DNA from 4 places in the Pseudofrankia sp. DC12 genome. Region 3 is predicted to be linked to each of the others. Evidence: predicted binding sites of a transcription regulator. Region 3 holds the regulator's gene; each other region holds the start of a gene.
The links. The regulator LexA, encoded in region 3, represses DNA repair genes until DNA is damaged. The targets are predictions, from matches to a motif close to CGAACNNNNGTTCG.
Positions count from the first base shown of each region.

Region 1: pcrA (DNA helicase PcrA) is a predicted target of LexA. The motif match lies at 1,698-1,711, and genes of this name have one in related genera.
Region 2: FRADC12_RS23815 (SAV_6107 family HEPN domain-containing protein) is a predicted target of LexA. The motif match lies at 2,251-2,264, and genes of this name have one in related genera.
Region 4: dnaB (replicative DNA helicase) is a predicted target of LexA. The motif match lies at 3,332-3,345, and genes of this name have one in related genera.

Region 1 is NZ_KQ031391.1:4,376,130-4,381,363, reverse strand. Features, by position in the region: gene FRADC12_RS17685 (hypothetical protein) at 1-1,015, opposite strand, end outside; gene pcrA (DNA helicase PcrA) at 1,719-4,211, shown strand; gene FRADC12_RS17675 (alpha/beta fold hydrolase) at 4,272-5,234, opposite strand, start outside.
Region 2 is NZ_KQ031391.1:5,907,484-5,912,717, forward strand. Features, by position in the region: gene FRADC12_RS23800 (carotenoid biosynthesis protein) at 1-391, opposite strand, end outside; gene FRADC12_RS23805 (GNAT family N-acetyltransferase) at 403-1,026, opposite strand; gene FRADC12_RS32495 (hypothetical protein) at 1,133-2,212, opposite strand; gene FRADC12_RS23815 (SAV_6107 family HEPN domain-containing protein) at 2,365-2,961, shown strand; gene imuA' (DnaE2-dependent mutagenesis accessory factor ImuA') at 2,964-3,917, shown strand; gene FRADC12_RS23825 (DNA polymerase Y family protein) at 3,920-5,234, shown strand, end outside.
Region 3 is NZ_KQ031391.1:1,753,311-1,758,544, forward strand. Features, by position in the region: gene nrdR (transcriptional regulator NrdR) at 161-703, opposite strand; gene FRADC12_RS07065 (hypothetical protein) at 1,520-1,873, opposite strand; gene lexA (transcriptional repressor LexA) at 2,449-3,285, shown strand; gene FRADC12_RS07075 (ATP-binding protein) at 3,681-4,946, shown strand; gene hflX (GTPase HflX) at 5,064-5,234, opposite strand, start outside.
Region 4 is NZ_KQ031391.1:3,446,134-3,451,367, reverse strand. Features, by position in the region: gene FRADC12_RS13650 (GNAT family N-acetyltransferase) at 31-531, opposite strand; gene FRADC12_RS13645 (CobW family GTP-binding protein) at 695-1,756, opposite strand; gene dnaB (replicative DNA helicase) at 1,823-3,181, opposite strand; gene rplI (50S ribosomal protein L9) at 3,848-4,294, opposite strand; gene rpsR (30S ribosomal protein S18) at 4,311-4,547, opposite strand; gene FRADC12_RS13625 (single-stranded DNA-binding protein) at 4,637-5,234, opposite strand, start outside.

The sequences.
Region 1 (5,234 bases), 2.6 Mb from region 3:
CGATCTCGATGGCCGGCGTGCTTTCGACCAGCGTCGAGGTCAGAGGTTCCGGCGCGGACCCGCCGAACATCGCCGGCAGGGTCGCGCTCGCCAGCGGCGCGCAGGTCGGCGTACCCCCGCCGCCCTGCTCGAACGCGTTCGGCAGCCCTGACCCGATCATGGCCCCGTCGGCGGCCGTGTCCAGGCGCCACTTTCCCTCGACGAATCGGTACGGGCTGCCAGGCGGGCTGGCCGCCGTCTCGAACGACGGCTGGCCGGGATTGTCGGCGGCGGTGCCGGCGCGAGCCCCGTCCGGGCCGACCGTGACCGTCCGCCGCTCCCTGCCGACCAGAAGGGCGATCTCGAGCCGCCAGCGGCAGTGGCAGAGCGTCGTGCTTGCCGTGACGGGAAAGGACCTGGTCGCGCCGGCTTCGACGATCGCAGGGCCACCCGCGAACGAGGGATCGGGCTGCTCCCCGAGCGCCACCGGGTCCAGGTCGAGGTGCACCGACTGGGCGCTCCCCCGTGCCGCGCCGCCAGGATGGGCACACGTGAGCAGCGGTCCCGCTGCGCCCGTCTGGGAGATCAGCCCAGCGAGCGGCGGGTCCAGGTGCACGCTGAAGCCGAGCACCTGGACCGGCGCGTAGGGACCGGCGGCGACCTTGATGCCCACCGGGGTCGCGTTCGCCGCCGCGCCGCCGAGGGAGGCGGCCCAGCTCGCTCGGCCGCGGCAGTCATCGCGGCCGCCGGGAGGCGCCGGCAGCGCCTTCAGAGCACGGTTGACCACGTAGACCACGCCTGTCGACTCGGTGTCCGCGGTGACCCGGAACGGAACCGGACAGGCCAGGCCCGCGCGTTCGCAGGCCCAGCGCGCGCCGACGGCCGTCGACCTGAGGAAGACCGTCGTCGCGGCCACCAGGACGACGGCCAGGCCGGCGCCGATCAGCATCCGCGCGCGCCGCCGGGCGGGACTGGCCGGCCCCGTGGTGGACTGCCGGCCTGACCCGACCTCGTCTCGCGCCAGCGGGTCAGCCAAGGAGCTCTGGTCGTCGGGCCGTCGCCCCCGCCGCAAGGTCCCCATAGCCGCGTCGTCCCCGCCCGTAGGAAAAGTCCCGCCCGTCGACGATTGTGCCCCTTCGTGACCGTGACGTCGCGGCCCGCTGCCGTGCGCGGGGACGCTGGACGTCCGCTCCTGCGCGGTGGTCGCCGATCGAGGCGAAGCCGGACCATGCCGTCGGCGTGGGTAGACGTTTCCGCGTTGCCAGGGGTCAGGCACCGGCGTGAACGCATTGTCTACAGCTTTGACTGAGCCGCGTTGTCTCGCCCGCGATCGTGCGTCGTGCGGTTCATGTCCAATGTCAAAGCGTTGCCAAAGCTTGATGCCGGTTCGCCCTGCATCCCGGTGCACGCCCGCCCTCGCATCCCCAAGAAGGCCAACCTTGTCCGAGAAACAGGACTGGCGCCCGTGCCTAAATCGACGGACACAGGCGTCGAGATACGTCGACGTCAGGCCTGATGCCCGCATTTCACCGCCAGTGGGGCACGTTCCGCGGGCAGCCGCCCGCCTCACGCCCAGATTTCGACGGCCTGGCGGATTCGATGGTCCGTACCGCGCGCGACAGCATTGGGTCCGGCGCTGTGGGTGATGTCGGACCAGGCAGGCATAGTGGCGGTGAGCCGGAAACGCCGACCGCACCCCACTCCGGCAACCGGCATCTCGAACGTATGATCGAGGACTGATGAGCACACTTTTCGACGACGAGACCGTTCCCAGCGCCGGCGGGGCATCGTCCGAGCCGCGTGACTCGTACGACCTGTTCGCCCCGGCGGTGCTGGCCGGCGCCCCCCGGTCCGGGCAGTCGGCCGCGGCGCACCAGCCCGAGCGCCGGCCGTCGCCCCGGCTCGACCCGGACGAGCTGCTGGCCGGGCTGAACCCGCAGCAGCGAGCCGCCGTGGTCCACGAGGGGTCGCCGCTGCTGATCGTCGCCGGCGCCGGGTCCGGCAAGACCAGGGTGCTCGCCCACCGGATCGCCTACCTGCTCGCCGCCCGCCAGGTGCACCCCGGCGAGATCCTCGCGATCACGTTCACCAACAAGGCCGCGAACGAGATGCGGGAGCGGGTCGGCGCGCTCGTCGGCGGCCGGGTGCGGGCCATGTGGGTCAGCACCTTCCACTCGGCCTGCGTGCGGATCCTGCGCAACGAGTCGAAGCGGCTCGGGTTCGGCAGCTCGTTCTCGATCTACGACGCCGCCGACGCCCAGCGGCTGATCACCCTGGTGTGCCGCGACCTCGACCTCGACTCGAAACGCCACCCGGCCCGCGGCCTCGCCGCCCAGATCAGCACGCTGAAGAACGAGCTGGTCGACCACGAGACCGCGCAGGCCAAGGCCTCCAGCCACCCCGAGCGGACCGTCGCCGAGGTGTACGCGCTGTACCAGCGCCGGCTGCGCGAGGCGAACGCGCTGGACTTCGACGACCTGATCATGACGACGGTGAACCTGCTGCAGGCGTTCCCGGACGTCGCCGAGCACTACCACCGCCGGTTCCGCCACGTCCTCGTCGACGAGTACCAGGACACCAACCACGCCCAGTACGTGCTCATCCGGGAGCTGGTCGGCGGTGGCGGGTCGACGGCTGGGCGCGCGGACGACCCTGGGCTGCCCGGCCCGGCGGAGCTGTGCGTGGTCGGTGACGCCGACCAGTCGATCTACGCGTTCCGCGGCGCGGACATCCGCAACATCGTCGAGTTCGAAGAGGACTTCCCGAGCGCGAAGACGGTGCTGCTGGAGCAGAACTACCGCTCCACCCAGACCATCCTGTCCGCGGCGAACGCCGTCATCGCCCGCAACACCCAGCGCAAGCCGAAGCGGCTCTGGTCGGACGCCGGCGACGGCGAGAAGATCGTCGGCTTCGTCGCCGACAACGAGCACGACGAGGCCGCGTTCGTCGCCGAGGAGGTGGACCGGCTCTCCGACGAGAACCTGGCCCGGCCCGCCGACGTCGCCGTCTTCTACCGCACGAACGCGCAGAGCCGGGTCTTCGAGGAGATCTTCATCCGGGTCGGCCTGCCCTACAAGGTCGTCGGCGGCGTGCGCTTCTACGAGCGCAAGGAGATCCGCGACCTGCTCGCCTACCTGCGCGTGCTCGCGAACCCGTCAGACACGGTCAACCTGCGCCGGATCCTCAACACCCCGCGGCGCGGCATCGGCGACCGGGCCGAGGCGATGCTCGCCGCGTTCGCCGAGCGGGAGCGGATCGGCTTCGCGGACTCGCTTGCCCGGGTCGACGACGTGCCGGGCCTGGCCACCCGGTCGGCCAAGGCGGTCCGTGAGTTCGCGACGCTGCTCGCCGAGCTGCGCGAGACCGCCGCGGGCGACCCCGTCGAGACGATCGAAGCCGTGCTCGAACGCACCGGCTACCTCGCCGAGCTCGTCGCCGAGGACACGATCGAGTCGCAGGGCCGGGTGGAGAACCTCCAGGAACTGGTGGAGGTCGTCCGGGAGTACACCGAGCGGTTCCCCGAAGGCACGCTCGCGGGTTTCCTGGAGCAGGTCTCGCTGGTCGCCGACGCCGACCAGATCCCGTCCGACGACGGCTCAGACGGCGTCGTCACCCTGATGACGCTGCACAGCGCGAAGGGTCTCGAGTTCCCGGTGGTGTTCCTCACCGGGCTGGAGGACGGCATCTTCCCCCACATGCGCACCCTCGGTGACCCGACCCAGATGGAAGAGGAGCGCCGGCTGGCCTACGTCGGCGTCACGCGGGCCCGCCAGCGCCTCTACCTGACCCGTTCGGTCGTGCGCAGCGCCTGGGGTCAGCCCGCCTACAACCCGCCGTCGAGGTTCCTCACCGAGATTCCCGAGCAGCTGCTCGACTGGCGCCGGCTCGCCCCGGCCGGCCTCGGCCCATCCGGGTCCGGCGGCTTCGGCAGCGGTGGTTTCGGGTCCGGCGGGTTCGGGCCAAGCCTGGGGCGTGGCTCGGGCGGGGGCGCCGGCACGAGCGCGGCACCGAGCGGTTCCCCCTTCGGCCAGGGCCGGGCGTCGTCCCGCCCCGCCAGCCGGCCGATCCCCGCGCTGTCCGTCGGCGACCGGGTGACCCACGACGTCTTCGGCCTCGGGGTGGTCGTCGCGACGAGTGGCATCGCCGGCTCCTCCCAGGCGAAGGTCGACTTCGGCGAGGGCACGGGCACCAAGGACCTGCTCCTGCGCTACGCCCCGGTCACCAAGCTCTGATCGGGACATGGCGCCGCACGGTCAGGTGTCCGGGCGGCCCACGCGGCCACGTCGGGTGGGTCAGCCCAGGTCGGCGTCCGCGGCCGGGAGGTCGGGCGCCGGCTCGCCGGACTCGCCGGCCGACCGCTGCCACCGCCAGGGGAGCAGCGAACGGCGGCCCTGATCGGCCGGATGGGCCCGCCCGACGAGGGCACGGACGCACTCGTTCACCGCTTCCGGGCGTTCCAGCGGAAGGGCATGACCGGCACCCTCCTCGACGACGAGCTCGGCCTCCGGCAGCGCGTCGGCCAGGGTGCGGCTGTGCGGCAGCGGGGTCATCAGGTCGTGGTCGCCGACCATCAGCAGCGTCGGGACGTGCCGCAGCACAGCCGCGGCGGCGAGCTTGTCGTGCGCCAGCAGGGTCGGCAGGAACGACACGATCACCGGGATCGGGGTGCTCGCGATCTCGCCTTCCAGGAACGTCACCACCGAGGGTGGTATGTCGGTGGTGCCGAAGCCGACCCTCCTGGTGATCGAGTAGGCCAGGTCGCTGCCGTGCCGCCGGGCCCGTTCCAACAGTGGTGGGGCGTGCCGGATCCCGACGGCGAGGCCCGGCAGCACCCGCCGGACCACGCTGGACACCCCGGCCGGCAGGCCGAAGGTCACCCGGGCCAGGTCGCCCGCGCTCGTCGACATCAGCGCCACCGCGACGACCCGCTCGGCGAACAGCTCCGGGTGCCGCTCGGCCAGGCCGAGGATCGTCATCCCGCCCATCGAGTGGCCGATCAGCACGATCGGCCCGGCCGGAACGCGGGCCGCCAGGACGGCGTGCAGGTCATCGGCCAGCTGGTCGATGGTGCACCGCGCGACCTCGGACCGCCCGGACCGGCCGTGCGCCCGCTGGTCGTAGAACACCATGGGACCGAGGTCGGCCAGCGCCCGCTGTTGGAAGCACCACGAGTCGGCGGTGTTGCAGAACCCGTGCACGAACACCAGGGTCGGCCGCTCGGGCAGGTCGGATGAGCTCCACCTCCAACGCAGCCG
Region 2 (5,234 bases), 4.2 Mb from region 3:
CGCGTCGGCGCGCGGCGTGGCTCGCCGAGGCGGTGAAGAACGCGAGCACCTGGGCGGCCGTCAGCCAGGCCCGGCCGGACCCGCCCGCCGCGAGCAGTGGGTACGGGATCTGCACGGCGACGACCGCCGCGGCCGCGAGCCAGGGCAGCGCGCCCGCTACCGGCCCGCCCGGGCGGCCCCCGGCTGTGCTGCGCCGGGGGCGGGAGCTCGTCGCGGTAGCTCGCCCCTTCGGTACGCCCGTGTGGTTGACGCTCGGGCGCCGGCCGTCCGTGGCCTGGGCGCCGCTGGCCTTCTTCCTGTCATCGACCTTCCTGTCATCGACGTGGTCCGCGCGGCCACCACCGGGCGAGCCAGCTGGAGGACCACCGAACGGGCCCGGGCCGAGACGCACGTCTCGGAGGTCTACAGCGCTCGGGCGGGCCGGCCGAACCGGGCGGCCATCGCGCCGCGGCGGTGCCGTGGTCCGGGTGGCGGCAGCTCCTTGCCGAGCACGGCGTAGGCGGTGTAGCTGCCCGGAAAATGGAAGTTCGACAGCAACGGGACGAACCCCTCGCTGGCATAGAGCCGGCGGGCCCGGCTGTCCGGCAGCTCCAGCGCGGACAGCGCGGCGGTGCGGTAGGGCACGTCGCGCAGCAGTTCGCGCAGCAGGCCCCGGCCGATGCCCTGGCCCTGGTACTCCGGCAGGACGTGCAGCTCGACGATCTCGAGGCAGTCCTCCAGCCAGTGCACCGAGGCGGCGGGCGACAGCGCGGTGGCCACCACGTCGTGCCACCACTGCCCCTGCCGGCCGGGCATCGCGTAGGTGACGCCGACCAGGGTGTCGTCGGAGGTCAGCGCGGCGACCGCGCGCAGGTCGCGCCGCTCGGTGTGCCGGCGGGCGTGCGTCATCCGGTCACGGGCGGCGCGGACCGGATCCATCTCGTGGACGTCCAGGAACGCCGCCTTGTAGACGGCGATCACCTCACCGAGGCGGGCACGCATCCGGGCGGGCGTCCAGCGCACCAGCCTGATGTCGGCACTCGCCAAGGCCTGCCTCGCAGTGAGTGGACGGCGGTCGGGAGGTCGACGATAACCCGGCACTCTCGCCGCGTGCCCGGCGACCGAGCAACTCTCCCATAGGGGACACGGTGTGTCATCGCGCCGTCCTGGAGCCGTCGGGACGCAGCGGATCCCGGCCGTCGACGGTGCCATGGCCGGCGAGGACCGCGAACCGGGCGAACAACTCCTCGGCGTACCAACCGACCTCGCCGGTGCGGCGGACGACGGCGGCATGCGCGGGCCGCTGGTAGGCGAACGCGCGGACGGCGGCGAGGCTCGGCCAGACGCTGAACGTGCCCTGCAGCCCGATCGGCGCCTCCCCGATCCCGATCGCGAGCGTCGGCCCCGCCAGGCCGTGGGGCGTGCGGGGAAGAGCGGTGGGGCCAGCCTCGCCGGGGACGCCGGCCGCTGGGGTGCCCGCGTTTGTGGGGGCGCCGGCCAGCGCGGCGAGGTCGGCGGCGACCGGGGGCGCGGCCCGCCAGAACGCGACCGCATGCCGGGGTGCGAGCCGGGCCCTGGTCAGCACCGCCACCAGCCCCGGCGCCACCGCTCCCCGGGGCGGGGGCGCTGTGCCGGCCGTCTCTCCGTCCGCGGACTCGCTGCCTGCCAGGGCCGGGGCTGCCAAGGTCGGCCCGTCTACGTGATCGCCGTCTGCGCCCTCCGGCGGTTGCGAAGCGGCCGCGGCTGCGACCACCCGAGGGTCGAAGTCGCGATCATGGACGGCGGGTCGGCCCGAGGCCGCCGGGCTCGCCGCCGCGGGGTTTTCCGCTGGCGACGGGCCGAAGGGCTCACGGCCCGACCAGCGGCCGCGCCAGGCGTGCGGGCGTAGCCCGACGTGAAAGTGCTCGTCGGCGATCCGCGCCCAGGAACGGGCGACAGGGGAGTCTTCGAACGCCCGGGCGGCGGCCGGGCTGTCCCAGACCGCGACCAGTCCCCAGCGGCGTGGCTCGGCGTCCCGGGGCGCGAAGGCGCCGGGGGTGCCGGTGCCGACCAGCCTGGCGAACGTGAGTCCGTCCACGCGGCGCAGCCGAGCCCGGTCCAGGGCCATCCGGCCGAGCGCCCCGCCGATCCGCCGGGTCGGTACCCGCCACAGGTCGACGGTCACCGTCGGCCGCCCGGCGGCGCGCGTCGGCCGGCCGTGCGCACCTCCTGGCGACGCCTCCTCCAGCGACATTGACGCCTCCTCTCGGCCGGGCTACCGTCGTGCTTGTTCGAACCTGTGTTCGAATCAGCGTCGTTCGAATGCGGCGTCGTTAGAACAAGTGCCGGGCGGGCCGGCGACTACAACCGGCGACCAGCCGGCGGGTGGACACCGGGAGGGTGGAGATGACCAGCCAGCCAACACGGCACCAGCAGTCGTCCGTGCCACAGCAGGCCGGGCGCCCACCCGTGTGCCCGCAACCCGCCCTGCATCCCGTCCGGCCGCGGCCCCCGCAGTCTGCCAACGGGGTACGACAGGTCGCGTCGGTCGACCAGCGGGCCGAGGTCCCGGCGGCCGGGATGCCGCGGCGCTCCCGGGACGACCTGCTCGCGGCGGCCCGGCACGGGCTGGCCGAGGCGGCGTTCGCCCACCCGGCGGGGGAGCGGTACGCGCTCGCGCACCTCGCCGCGCTGCGGGTGGCCGCGGCGGTGCTGGCGGCCCGGGCCAGGCCTCGGCCGGGCCGGCGCGGCCGGCCGGTGAGTGCCTGGCGTCTGCTGGCCCAGGTCACCCCGGAGCTCGGCGAGTGGGCCGACTTCTTCGCCGCGGGCGCGCCCCGGCGGGCCGCGGCCGAGACCGGGCTGTCCGTCGTGTCCACCCGCGAGGCCGACGACCTCGTCCGGCAGGTGGAGATCTTCCTCGGCGTGGTCGAGGAGGTCCTGGGCCTGCCGTCTCAGCCGACGCTCATCGGGGCGGCGCCGGTGGCGCGTTCCGGGACGGACTAGCCGTGCACCCGGTCCGCGCGCGCGACTTCCCGCAGTCCCGTGATGTGCAGTCCCGTGACGTGCAGTCCCGTGACGCCCACCCGGCAAGGCGGCCCACCGGCCGTCCGGAGCCGGTGCTGGCCGCGCTGCGGGACCTGCGGGACCTGCGGGAGCTGCGGGAGATCGCCCATGACGGCCCGGCCGGCCCGCCTGGTCTCGGTGATCATGGCCGGCTGCTGCCGGTGCCGGCGGCGCTGGCCGGGCTGCTGCCCCGGAGGGCGCTGGCGCGGGGGACGACGGTGGCCGTCGAGGGGTCGGCAGCGCTGCTGCTCGCCGTGCTCGCCGAGCCGTCCCGGGCCGGAGCGTGGTGCGCGGTGGTCGGCTACCCGGCGCTGGGCCTGCTCGCCGCGGCCGAGGCCGGGATCGCGCTGGACCGTTTGGTTCTGGTACCCGAGCCGGGCCCGCGCTGGCCCGTGGTCACCGCGGCCCTGATCGATGCCCTGGATGTGGTGGCGGTCCGTCCGCCGGCGGGGGAGCGGACGGCCGGCTCGGCCCGGCGGCTCGCGGCCCGTGCTCGTGAGCGGGGCTGCCTGCTGCTCCCGGTCGGTGCCGGCTGGGAGGGCGCGGAGCTGCGCCTGACTGCGGCGGAACGGTCCTTCCACGGCCTCGGCCAGGGCCATGGGCACCTGCGTGGTGCCCGGCTGCTGGTCCAGGTGTCCGGCCGGGGCGCGGCCAGTCGTACCCGCCATGGCTGGCTCACCGTCGCCGGGCACGACCCCGTCATCGAGCTCGACGATGCCGCCGGCCTGAGCCCCGCCACCGGACGGGAGAACGTCATCGGTCAGGACCTGGAAGCGGATGCCGCGGTCGCCGGGCTGACGGTCGCCGGGCTGGATGGTGCCGCCGGGCCGCGCGTGGGCGCCGAGCCGGGAGCCAGCGTGGCCCGAGGGCTGCGCGTCGTCGAGGGGGCCGCGTAGTCATGCCCGTGCGGATGCTGGCTGTGCACTGCCCGGACTGGCCGACGCTGGCCGCCGGGACCGGGCCCGAGGTGCCCGCCGCCGTGGTCGAGGCGAACCGGGTGGTCACCGTGACCGCGGCCGCCCGGGCCGCCGGGGTGCTGCCCGGGCTGCGCCGCCGCGACGCCCAGGGGCGCTGCCCGGAGCTGCGGCTGCTGGCGGCCGACCCCGACCGGGACGCCCGGGCGTTCGAGCCGGTGGTGGCCGCCGTCGAGACGGTCGTGCCCGGCGTCGAGGTGACCCGGCCGGGCGACTGCCTGGTGCCGGTCCGCGGCGCGGCCCGTTACTTCGGCGCGGAGGCCCTGGTGGTCGCCCAGATCCGCGGCGCGGTGGCCGCCGTCGCGGGCGACTGCCGGATCGGGATCGCCGACGGGCCGTTCGCCGCGGGGCTGGCCGGCCGGCTCGGGGAGACGGTGCCGGCCGGGGCGAGTGCCTGCTTCCTCGCCGGGCTGCCGGTGGAGCTGGTCGACCGGCCCGAGCTCGCCGGGCTGCTGCGCCGGCTGGGGCTGCCGACCCTGGGCGCGTTCGCCGCGCTGCCCGCGGCCCAGGTGGTCGACCGGTTCGGCCCGGACGGGGCACTCGTCCACCGGCTGGCCCAGGGCGACGACGAGCGGCTGCCGGAGCCCCGGATGGTCCCCCCGGACCTCACCGTCGCCACCGAGCTCGACCCCCCGGCCGACACCGTGGAGGCGGTCGTCTTCACCGCCCGCCGGCTCGCCGAGGACTGCCACGCGAAGCTGCTGGCCGCGGGGCTGGCCTGCGCCCGGGTCGCGATCGAGGCCGAGACCGAGAACGGGGAACGGCTGCGCCGGGTCTGGCGGCACGACGGCCCGCTGACCGCCGCCGCGATCACCGACCGGATCCGCTGGCAGCTCGATGGCTGGCTGTCCGCCGCGGCCCTGGCGTCGGAGGCCAGCCGGGCCGCCCCGCCCGGGACCGGCCACGGGCCCGGGGCGTCTGGGGGCGGGCACGGGCCGACTGCGGGCGTGACGTGGATCAGGGTGGTTCCGGAGGACCTGCTGGCCGCCGACGGCCGCCAGCTGGGGCTGTGGGGTGAGCCGGGCGCGGCCGACGGCCGGGTGCGCCGGGCCCTCGACCGGGTCCAGGGCCTGCTCGGACCGGACGCGGTCCTGACCGCGGAGGTGCGCGGTGGGCGTGACCCCGCCACGGCGGTCCGGCTGGTGCCGTGGGGCGAGCCCCGCGGGCCGCGCGACGCCACCGAGGCGGACCGGGCGGGCGCCCCATGGCCCGGGCGGCTGCCCGCGCCCGCGCCGGCCA
Region 3 (5,234 bases):
CGTCCCCCTGAAGGCCCTGATGATGTTGTGGACCTGCTACGCGCTCGCGTTTCCGCGCGTCAGAACTCCGCGCGCCACCGTTGGCGGAGGCGCGTCGTGACGGGTGTGACCGACGGCGTCGCGTCGGTGCGACCGCGGCGAGCCAGGCCCGCCGCGGGCGTTACGGCCGGCCGGGGCCCGCCGCGGGCGACAGGGCCACGTCCAGCTCGTCGGCCAGCGCGGCCGGGCTCGCTGGCGCCGCCGGGTCGGCCCGCAGCTCGGAGATCGCCCGCTCGAAGTCGGCGAGCGACTCGAACGCCAGATAGACCGACGCGAACCGCAGGTAGGCGACCTCGTCGAGCTCTCGCAGCGGACCCAGGATCGCCCGGCCCACGTCCTCGGCCGCGACCTCGGCCGCGCCCGACGAGCGAACGGTGTCCTCGACCCGCTGGGCCAGGATCGCGAGGTCCTCGGCACTCACCGGCCTGCCCTGGCACGCCTTACGAGCCCCGGCGACCACCTTGGCCCGGCTGAACGGCTCGGCGGCCCCACTGCGCTTGCGAACCCGCAGCGATGCTTCCTCCATCGTCGTGAAACGCCGGCCACAGGACGGGCATGCCCGTCGCCGCCGGATGGCCGCGCCTTCCTCGGCCTCCCGGCTGTCGACCACTCGGCTGTCGGGATGCCGGCAGAACGGACACCGCACGGCTCCTCCCTTCTCCACGCTCGTCGAGGCGGGGCCGCCCGCACGAGCGCGTGGCAATCATCGACCTGGGCTCTCGCGCCCGCTCAGGGCATGGCTGGCGCAGGGCATGGCGACAGCGCCCCGTAGCACCGGCGGGCACGCGACCGCGCGTCACCGGGGACGGCAAGCACACCTCCACGCCCTCCACCAGCCTGTCCACACCGTCAGACGTGGCACCCTTCAAAAACTACCAGTGGATGACTTACAGGTGTGTAACTACCAGATGTTGTGCCGCCAGACTAGCGCATGCCCGGTTCGTCGGTGTGCATGCCCCCCTCGCGTGTCGGATCCCACCGTCGCCGGAAACGGCGGACGCGACCGGCGCAGGTGCTCGTCCTCGCTGCTTCCCGCAGGTCAGGACGCAGCCGACGCCGCCCCGACGACGGGACCACCGATCGCCTTCGAGGGTTCGCGGACGCGGCGCCCCACCAGCACGGAAGAGCGGACGGGGCGGAAGCCGGCAATGATCACGCCTCACGCCCCCGCGGAACGCAAAGATCCACCGCGCCCACCAGCATCCAGTCCTACGTCCTGGTCGCGGACGCGGACGCGCCATGAAACACCATCACCAGGGATGACCGTCGGGTATCACGCGTGGCGAGGTCACGACCGCTGAGGGTCTGGGCTGCCAGCGGTGCCGGGGCGGGCGCGGGCGGCACGGAGTGGCTCTCCCGGCCCGCGGCAGCTCCACGGAAGCCGGATGGACCGGCTGGCTTGACCAGGCCACGACCACAAGCCCGCCTCGCCCCCGAGCCCGACAGGGGGCGTGAGGCACGGGCTTGCGAGCGGCTTAGGTCAGTGGCCGGAAACGGCGAGGAGCCAGGTGACGCCGAGCCAGCCGGCGCTCGCGGCGCCCCAGAGCGCCAGGCCAAGGACGAAGGCGGCCACGACGCGACCGCGGCTGGTGAGCCGCAGCGCGGGCGTGGCCTGGGACTTGCCGCCAGCCCGGCGGCGCGGCGGCCGGACGCCGGCCACGGGGTGCTCGGCCGCCGCCGCACGCGCCAGCGGGCTCTGTACCAGTGCCGCCGGCGCGGGCACGCGGCCAGGGCGCCGACGCGTCGGGACGGGAAGACTGATTACTTGGGCGCCGTCGGGACCTACCGGGGCAGGGCGCCCCTGGATCGTCGTGGCCCCACGCGGGTTCGTCATGCCAACCTCCTAGCGGCCGGGCCAGCGACCCGGCTGCGCTCGTCGAGCGAAGCTCAACCAACTCGGGGGTCCGGGGAGATGTTCCCCGGGCAGACATCGCGGACCACCGACGACGCTAACCCAAGGTCGACATGCGGCGGTGGCCGGTACTGGGGCAGGGTGCGATTCGAACTGATGGTCGATTCTTACACGCATAAGCCCGGCAAGCCACGCGGACACGCTCGAACGCGTGTTTGAGATTCCGACGTCGTCCGGCTACGGTCATCACGATCAGGCATGACGCGCGCAGCAGCACCGATCCGCCCAGCTCCACCCAGATGCCTCCCCGGAGATCCTCGACGGTCGGGGGCGCCGGCCGCCGGTCTGGTGTGGTGGCGCGGCCGGGCCGCGGCGCCGAAGCCTGCGGCGCCCGTTCTGGTCGGGCTCGCCGGCCCAGGTGCCGACGGCCCGCCCCCGGCGGGCGTTCGATCCGGACACGCCGGGAGGCGCTCCGGGTCCCCGATGTCGAGCCTCGCTCGACGAGCTCGACGAAGGAGAACGGTCGCCATGACCTCGAGGCTAGGAGTGCCAACGCCATGACCACGCAGGGAAGGGGACCGCGCAGAGCCGGTCGCCCGTCCGCCGGACGCGGTGAGGCCGGCGGGACCGTGCGCGACTTCCCCGACGGCCCCGTCGACGAGCAGGGTCTCACGACCCGGCAACGCAAGGTTCTCGAGGTGATCCGTGATGCCGTCGAGCGCCGCGGCTACCCGCCGAGTGTCCGGGAGATCGGCGAAGCAGTCGGGCTGACCAGCACGTCCAGCGTCGCGCACCAGCTGAAGATGCTGGAGGACAAGGGTTTCCTGCGCCGCGACCCGAACCGGCCGCGGGCGATCGAGGTCGTCACCTCCGAGGGCGAGCCGCCGATCCGGCCGCTGCCGAAGACCCGGCCCGCCGTGGCCGCGGGCCGGGGCCGAGCCCCCCTGCGGGTCCACACCCTCGGCCCGGACGACGGCGTGCGCGCCGACGACGACGAGAACGTCCAGCTGGCGGCGGCCACGGCCTACCTGCCGTTGGTCGGGCGGATCGCGGCCGGTGGGCCGATCCTGGCCGAGCAGGCCGTCGAGGACGTGCTGCCGCTGCCCCGGGAGATCGTGGGCGAGGGCACGCTGTTCCTGCTGCGCGTCGTCGGTGAGTCGATGATCAACGCGGCGATCTGCGACGGGGACCTGGTCGCCGTCCGCCAGCAGCCGGTGGCCGAGAACGGCGAGATCGTCGCCGCGATGATCGACGGCGAGGCGACCGTCAAGCGCTTCCGCCGCCACGACGACGGCCATGTCTGGCTGCAGCCGGAGAACCCCGCGTTCCACGACATCGCGGGCGACGACGCCACCATCCTCGGCCGCGTCGTGGCGGTGATGCGGCGGGTCTAGGCCCGCCGCGGGCGCGAAGGAGCGTCCGGAACGGCGCTGGCGCGCGCCGACCGGGCGCTCCGCCGCCAGACGGCACGTCGTCCGGGCACACTGCCCGCCAGGTGGGCCGCCGACCGGACGCTCCGCTCAGCAGAGGTCCTTCCGCCCGGCGCACCACCGCCGGCAGCCGCGTCGGCCAGGCGCTCCGCCGGCCCGACGCCTCGCCCTTGTTCGTCTGCGGCCTGCCCAGACCAGCCGGCGCCCGTCTCCGATCGGCGCGCCGGATCCACCGCGACCAGGCCGGCAGACTGACCGTGATCATGACGGCAGATCGACCGTGACCATGACGGCAGATCGACCGTCGATCATGAGAGAATCGACCGGCGGCCTGGCGGTGAGGGACGGCGGTGGTGGCGGTGTCGCAGCTGAGAATTGAGCTCTTCCCGAGGCACGCGGAGGCGTTGGTGTCCGCCGCGCTGGCGGATACGCGGGTCGTCGTCGTGACCGGTGCGCGCCAGGTCGGAAAGAGCACGCTCGCGCGCCTCGCCGTCGAGGCGCACGGCGAGGCGAGAACCTACTACCTGGACGATGACGCGGTGCGGGCCGCGGCCCTGGCGGACCCTGTTGGCTTCGTCAACGCGGACGGGCTGCTGATGATCGATGAGATCCAGCGAGCCCCGGATCTTCTGCTCGCGATCAAGTCGAAGGTGGACCGCGACCCCCGTCCCGGGCGCTACCTGCTCACCGGCTCCGCGCGCCTGTGGGGAATGAAGGGCATTCCGGATATCCTGCCGGGCCGGTCGGAGACCGTGGAGCTATGGCCGCTTGCCCAGGGCGAGATCGACGGCGGCCCCGACGCGTTCGTCGATGCCGTCTTCTCGCAGGACGAGCCATGGCTTGCCCACGGCACCCTTGATCGGAACGACTACGTCGAGCGGGCGCTGCGCGGCGGTTACCCCGAGGCCGTGCGCCGCGAGGACCTGCGCCGGCGGGCCCGGTTCTTCGAGTCGTACATCTCGGACCTCATCGAACGCGATATTCGCCAGATTTCCGAGATCGAACGAACGGTGGAACTGCGCCAGCTTGTTCAGGCGCTGGCGGCGACGGCGGGTGGTCTTCTGGTTCCGAACCGGCTAGGCAATGACCTCGCGGTGCCGGCCACCACCGTCCGCAGGCACCTTGCCGCGCTGGAACTCTCCTACGTCGTCCAGCGAATTCCGGCCTGGTCGAGCAATCTGACCACGCGCGCCGTCGCGACACCGAAGATCATATTTGTCGACTCCGGCCTCGCGGGGCACCTGACCGGTATGTCGCCGCGCCGGGCGTCCCACCCGACGGCGAACGTCGGCCCGCTGATCGAGAACTTCGTCCTGGGCGAGCTGGCCCGGCAGCTGACCTGGGCCCAGGAGCCGGTCTCGCTCTTCCACTACCGGGACCGGGACCGCAACGAGGTCGACGCGGTGCTCGAGCGGGCGTCCGGGGAGATCGTCGGGGTCGAGGTGAAGGCAGCCGAGACGGTACGCACGGACGACTTCCGCGGACTGCGCCGGCTGGCCGACCAGATCGGCGGCCGCTTTCACGCCGGATACGTCCTCTACGCCGGTCCGGAGGTCCTGCGCTTCGGCCCGCGCCTGCGGGCCGTCCCGATCTCGGCGCTCTGGACAGCGCGGCCAGACCTCTGACCGGTCGACGGCGTTCTCACTCCGGCGACGAACGATCCGGATGCACGACGAAGCCGGCCCCGTTCGTCAGCCGAGGGACAGGCGGACGGGCGGAGCCGGCTTCGCGGCGCGGTCGGCTCAGACCCGCGCCGGCTGGCTGTAGGCGTCGAGGTCGGCCGCGAGGGCGGCCGAGACCCGGGCGCGCAGCTCCGTGCCGGCAGCGGTGTGCTCCTGGTGCAGGACCTCGCCGGACTTGTGGATCCGGGCGACCAGGTCACCCCGGTTGTACGGGACGACGACGTCGACCTC
Region 4 (5,234 bases), 1.7 Mb from region 3:
AGTCGGCTGACGGCCCGATCGCACGTACCGTCAGGCGCGAGGAGCCGGCCGGTTCAGGGCATAGACGACTACCGGCTTGTCGAACAGGACGTCCGCACGCAGGACGGTGAAGCCCAACCGCTGCGCGACGCGGTGCGAGGCCGCGTTCTCGGGGTGGATGTAGGCAACCAGACAATGCTCGTCAAGGTGCTCGAACGCCCAGTCGACGCAGGCTCGGGCCGCCTCGGTGGCGAGGCCCTGGCCCCACCTCTCGGCGCGCAGCGTCCACGCGATCTCGACCTCGCCGAACTGGTCCCAGAACTGCGGCCCGACCCGGCCGACGAACTCGCCCGTGGTCCTGTCCAGAACGGCGAACAGTCCGTGCCCCCGCTGTTCCCACTGCTGCTCGACGGTCCCCAGCCGGGCCAGCGCCTGGTCCCGCGTGTAGGAGCCGACGAAACGGTTCACCCGGTCGTCGGAGTGCAGGGCCACGAAGTCGTCGACGTCGGCCAGCCGCAGCGGGCGGAGCAACAGCCGGTCCGTCTCAAGCACAGTGCTGACCTTTCGCCGTGGACGTCTACTGGCGCCGGGCGGCGACCGTGACCAACCAACACCTTCCGCGCCGGCGACGCCACGCCATGACGCCCTGTCCCGGCACCGAGCGGTCACCCCCGCGAGGCTCAGAGGTGGCCGAAAACCACGGTCAAACCCGTCGTCAGCCGCTAAGGCGGCGGTAGCGGGTGAGGCGACGCACGCCGTCCGCGGCCGGCCGGCCGCCGCAGGGCCGCAGGGCGGCCTCAAGGCGGGCCCGGGCGGCGACCTGGTCGAGGTGCAGGCCGATCGCGACCAGCCCGTCGGGGCCGCCTGCCGCTGGCCTTGCCGCGACGTGAATCTGCGGCCCGACGATGTTGACCACGAAGCCACGCGGGCCTCGCCCGGTATCCACCGTCACGGTGCCCTTGAGACGGTAGGCCCCCGCGGGTGGGTCTTCGAGCAGGTCGACCAGCGGGCCGGGGTCCACCAGGCCGGTGGCCGGCACCGTCACCGCCCGGACGTGCCGATGATGCTGCGCGCCAGGGCCGCGAGAGCCAGGGCTCCGCGCGACGAGGTCCTGGACGCCGAGGTCCTCCCTGGCCGCGGCGGCGAACGGGAGCTCGTCGACCGGGTCATGCGTGCTCGCGGCGTCGAACACGAGAGCCGGGTCGACGCGGCCGTGCGACGTGTCGACGAGGTGGGCGCGGGGGTTCGCCTCGTGCACCCGGTCGGCGATCCGAGCCACCGTGTCGGCGCGGAGCGCGGCCGGGATGAGGTCGGTCTTGTTGATCACGACGAGCGAGGCCGCCGCGAACCTGGCCGGCGGCGGTCCGCCGGTGTCGACGGTGTCGAAGTACGCGCCAGCGTCGATCACGTCGACCAGGCCGCCCGGACGCATCCGGCGCACACCGCTGAACTGGATGAGCCGGGCCAGGGCCGGTGGGTCGGCGACGCCGCTCGCCTCCACGAGAACCGCGTCCAGCCGCAGCCGAGGCTGGGTGAGCTTCTCCAGCGCGTCGTCCAGGCCGTCCGTGTCCGGCACGCAGCACACGCAGCCGCCCGTGATCGCGGCCGGCTCGTCCACCTGACCCGTGATCAGCGCGGCGTCGACGTTGATCGCACCAAAGTCGTTGACCACCACCCCGATACGCGCTCCTGGCGCCCGGAGCAGGTGGTTGAGCACCGTGGTCTTGCCCGCGCCCAGGTAGCCCGTGAGCGCGATCACCGGCACCCGTGTGCCCATCCGCCGCCTCCTCCCGCGCCAGCGATCAGCCGCGTGGGTGAACGACCTGCCCGCCTGGCAGGAACCCTAGTTGGCCATGTCGACGAAGCGGGAGTAGTGCCCCTGGAAGGCGACGGTCACCGTGCCCGTCGGGCCATTTCTGTGCTTCGCGATGATGAGGTCCGCCTCGCCGGCCCGGGCCGACTCCTTTTCGACGGTGTCCTCGCGGTAGAGAAGAATGACGGCGTCGGCGTCCTGTTCCAGCGATCCGGACTCGCGAAGGTCGGAGACCTGGGGCCGCTTGTCCGCGCGCTGCTCGGAGGCGCGGTTCAGCTGGGATATCGCGACCACGGGAATCTCCAGCTCCTTGGCGAGCAGCTTGAGTGACCGTGAGATCTCGCTGACCTCCTGCTGACGGCTCTCCACCCGCTTCGGCGAGGACATCAGCTGGAGGTAGTCGAGGATGATCAGGCGCAGGTCGTTGCGCTGCCGCAGCCGGCGGGCCTTCGCGCGGATCTCCATCATGGTCAGGTTCGGGCTGTCGTCGATGAACAGCGGCGCCTCGGCCACCTCACCCATCCGCCGGGCCAGGCGGGCCCAGTCCTCGTCGGTGAGCCGCCCGGTCCGGATGTTCTGCAGGGAGACACGTGCCTCGGCGGACAGCAGCCGCATCGTGATCTCCATGCGGCTCATCTCCAGCGAGAAGATGACCGACGCCAGGCCGTGCTTGATCGAGGCCGCCCGCGCGAAGTCCAGGCCCAGGGTCGACTTACCGACCGCGGGCCGAGCGGCGACGATCCAGAGCTGCCCGCCGTGCAGGCCGTTCGTCAGTTCGTCGAGGTCGGCGAAGCCGGTGGGAACGCCGGTGAGGGCGCCGTCGTGGCCCGCGATCGCCTCGATCTCCTCGAGCGCCGGGTTGAGCAGGTCGCCGAGGGGCGCGTAGTCGTCGGTACCACGGCGCTCGGTGACGTCGTAGACGGCGGCCTGCGCGCGGTCGACCAGGGCGTCGACATCGTGGGCGGGCCCATAGGCGAGCTGGACGATCCGGGTGCCAGCTTCGGCGAGCCGGCGGAGCACGGCCTTCTCGGCGACGATATGGGCGTAGTAGCCGGCGTTCGCCGCGGTCGGCACGCTGGAGATCAGGGTGTGCAGGTAGCCGGCGCCACCGACCCGTTCCAGCAGTTCGCGACGGCCCAGCTCGGCGGCGACGCTCACTGTGTCGGCGGGCTCGCCGCGGCCGTAGAGATCGCCGACGACCTCGAACACGGTCGCGTGTGCCGGACGGTAGAAGTCGGTCGCCCGCAGAACCTCGACGACGTCGGCGATCGCGTCCTTCGACAGCAGCATGCCGCCCAGCACGCTCTGCTCAGCCGGGATGTCGTGTGGGGGCGTCCGGTCGAGCTCCAGCGGCTGGCCGCCACCGCGCGAGATGTCGGTGACCGTCACCCGCCTCACCCCTGTCCTCGATCATCCGCGCCGGCCCACTCTGACGCACCGCCCCGAGCCGCAGGCTCGAAGGCGCGACCCGCCGCGTCACTCGGGCGTCCCGTTCGGATCGCCGTCGACTCGGATCGCCGACCACCCGAACCCAACTCTCGAACAAATGTTCGAGGAACGGTAGCCCGTTGTCAAGGAGGCACCCGCGATGGGACCGCGGGCCGCCCGCGACAGAGAACGTACGTACGACCGGAGGCCGACTTTAGGGGCTGGCAGGCGCGACCAGCAAACAGTTATCCACAGTCCTGTGTGGATAACCTGTGGGCAACGCCGGTAGTACCTGGGGAAAGCCTCGGGACGACCGTCGGTGGACTGTGGACAGCCAAGTCACGTTTCGTTCAAATTTCCCCGCTGTGCTGGGCATCTGCCCTCGCAGCCTGTGGACAGAGAAAAGTCGGCCGAAACCCGAGAATGAATCGTCCGGACGATGAACACAGGCCATGCATGGGCACCGTCCGCCACGATGAGCCGGCGGGGGGCGGGCGGAAGGTCCGAGAACGGCACTGCCCGGTGTCCCGACAACCGCGCGAGACGGTTGTCGGGACACCGGGCAGTGGTAGAGCAAGTACGTCGCGCGGGTCCCGGGCCAGCTCGCCCGGGACCCGCAGCCGTGGATCAGGCCGCGGAGACGCGGACCGTGACCTGGGCGGTCACCTCCGGGTGCAGATGCACCGCGACGGTGTGCTGGCCGAGCGATTTGATCGGCGCGGTGAGCTGCACCTTGCGCTTGTCCAGCGCCGGGCCGCCAGCCCGCGTGACGGCGTCCGTGACGTCGCCGGCCGTGATCGAGCCGAAGAGCCGGCCCTCCTTGCCCGCGCGGCTCGTCAGCGTGACCGTCAGTGCCTTGAGCTGCTCGGCGATCTCCTGCGCGTGGCCGAGGTCGCGGACCTCACGGGCCGAGCGGGCCCGCTTGATCTGGTCGACCTGGCGCTCGACACCGCGAGTCGCCACGATCGCGAACTGCTTCGGGACGAGGTAGTTGCGGCCGTAACCGTCGGCGACCTCGACGATGTCGCCGGGGCTGCCGAGACCAGGCACCTCGTGGGTGAGAACGAGCTTCATGTCGGCGTCACCCTCCTCAGCGAGCGGTCGAGGTGTAGGGCAGCAGCGCCATCTCGCGGCTGTTCTTCACCGCGATCGCGACGTCGCGCTGGTGCTGGCTGCAGTTGCCGGTCACACGGCGGGCACGGATCTTGCCGCGGTCGGAGATGAACTTCCGCAGCAGCGACGTGTCCTTGTAGTCGATGTAATCGGTCTTGTCCTTGCAGAAAACGCAAACCTTCTTCTTGGGCTTGCGCACAGCCGCCTTGGCCATGTGTGCACTCCTAGGTTCAGACAAACGTCATGAGGGCGCGCAAGAGCGCGCAACGGGCGCCGCGCACCCGTGGGCACCGTGGGTGGTGCCTAGAACGGGGGCTCGTCCGAGTAGCCGCCGGCCGACTGCGACCAGGGATCGTCGACGGCTCCACCGGAGTAGCCGCCACCGGACGAGGAGCCGCCCTGGCCTCCACCCCGGTAGCCGCCACCGCCGCCGGCACCACCGGCACCACCGGCACCACCGGCGCTGGCGCCGCTGGCACCACCGCTGGGGCCGCCACCGGAGTAGCCGCCACCGTCGAAGCCGCCGCCACCGCCCGGGCCGCCGCCGCGCGCGGCGCGAACGACCTTGGCGGTCGCGTACCGCAGCGACGGGCCGATCTCATCGACGTCGAGCTCGATGACGGTGCGCTTCTCGCCCTCGCGAGTCTCGAAGGTGCGCTGCTTGAGGCGGCCCTGGACGATCACCCGGGCGCCCTTCTGCAGCGACTCCGCGACGTGCTCGGCCGCCTGCCGCCAGATCGAGCAGCGAAGGAACAGCGCTTCGCCGTCCTTCCACTCGTTGGTGGCGCGGTCGAGCGTGCGCGGGGTCGACGCGACGGTGAAGCTCGCGACAGCCGCCCCGTTCGGGGTGAACCGCAGCTCCGGATCGCTGGTCAGGTTGCCGACAACCGTGATGACGGTC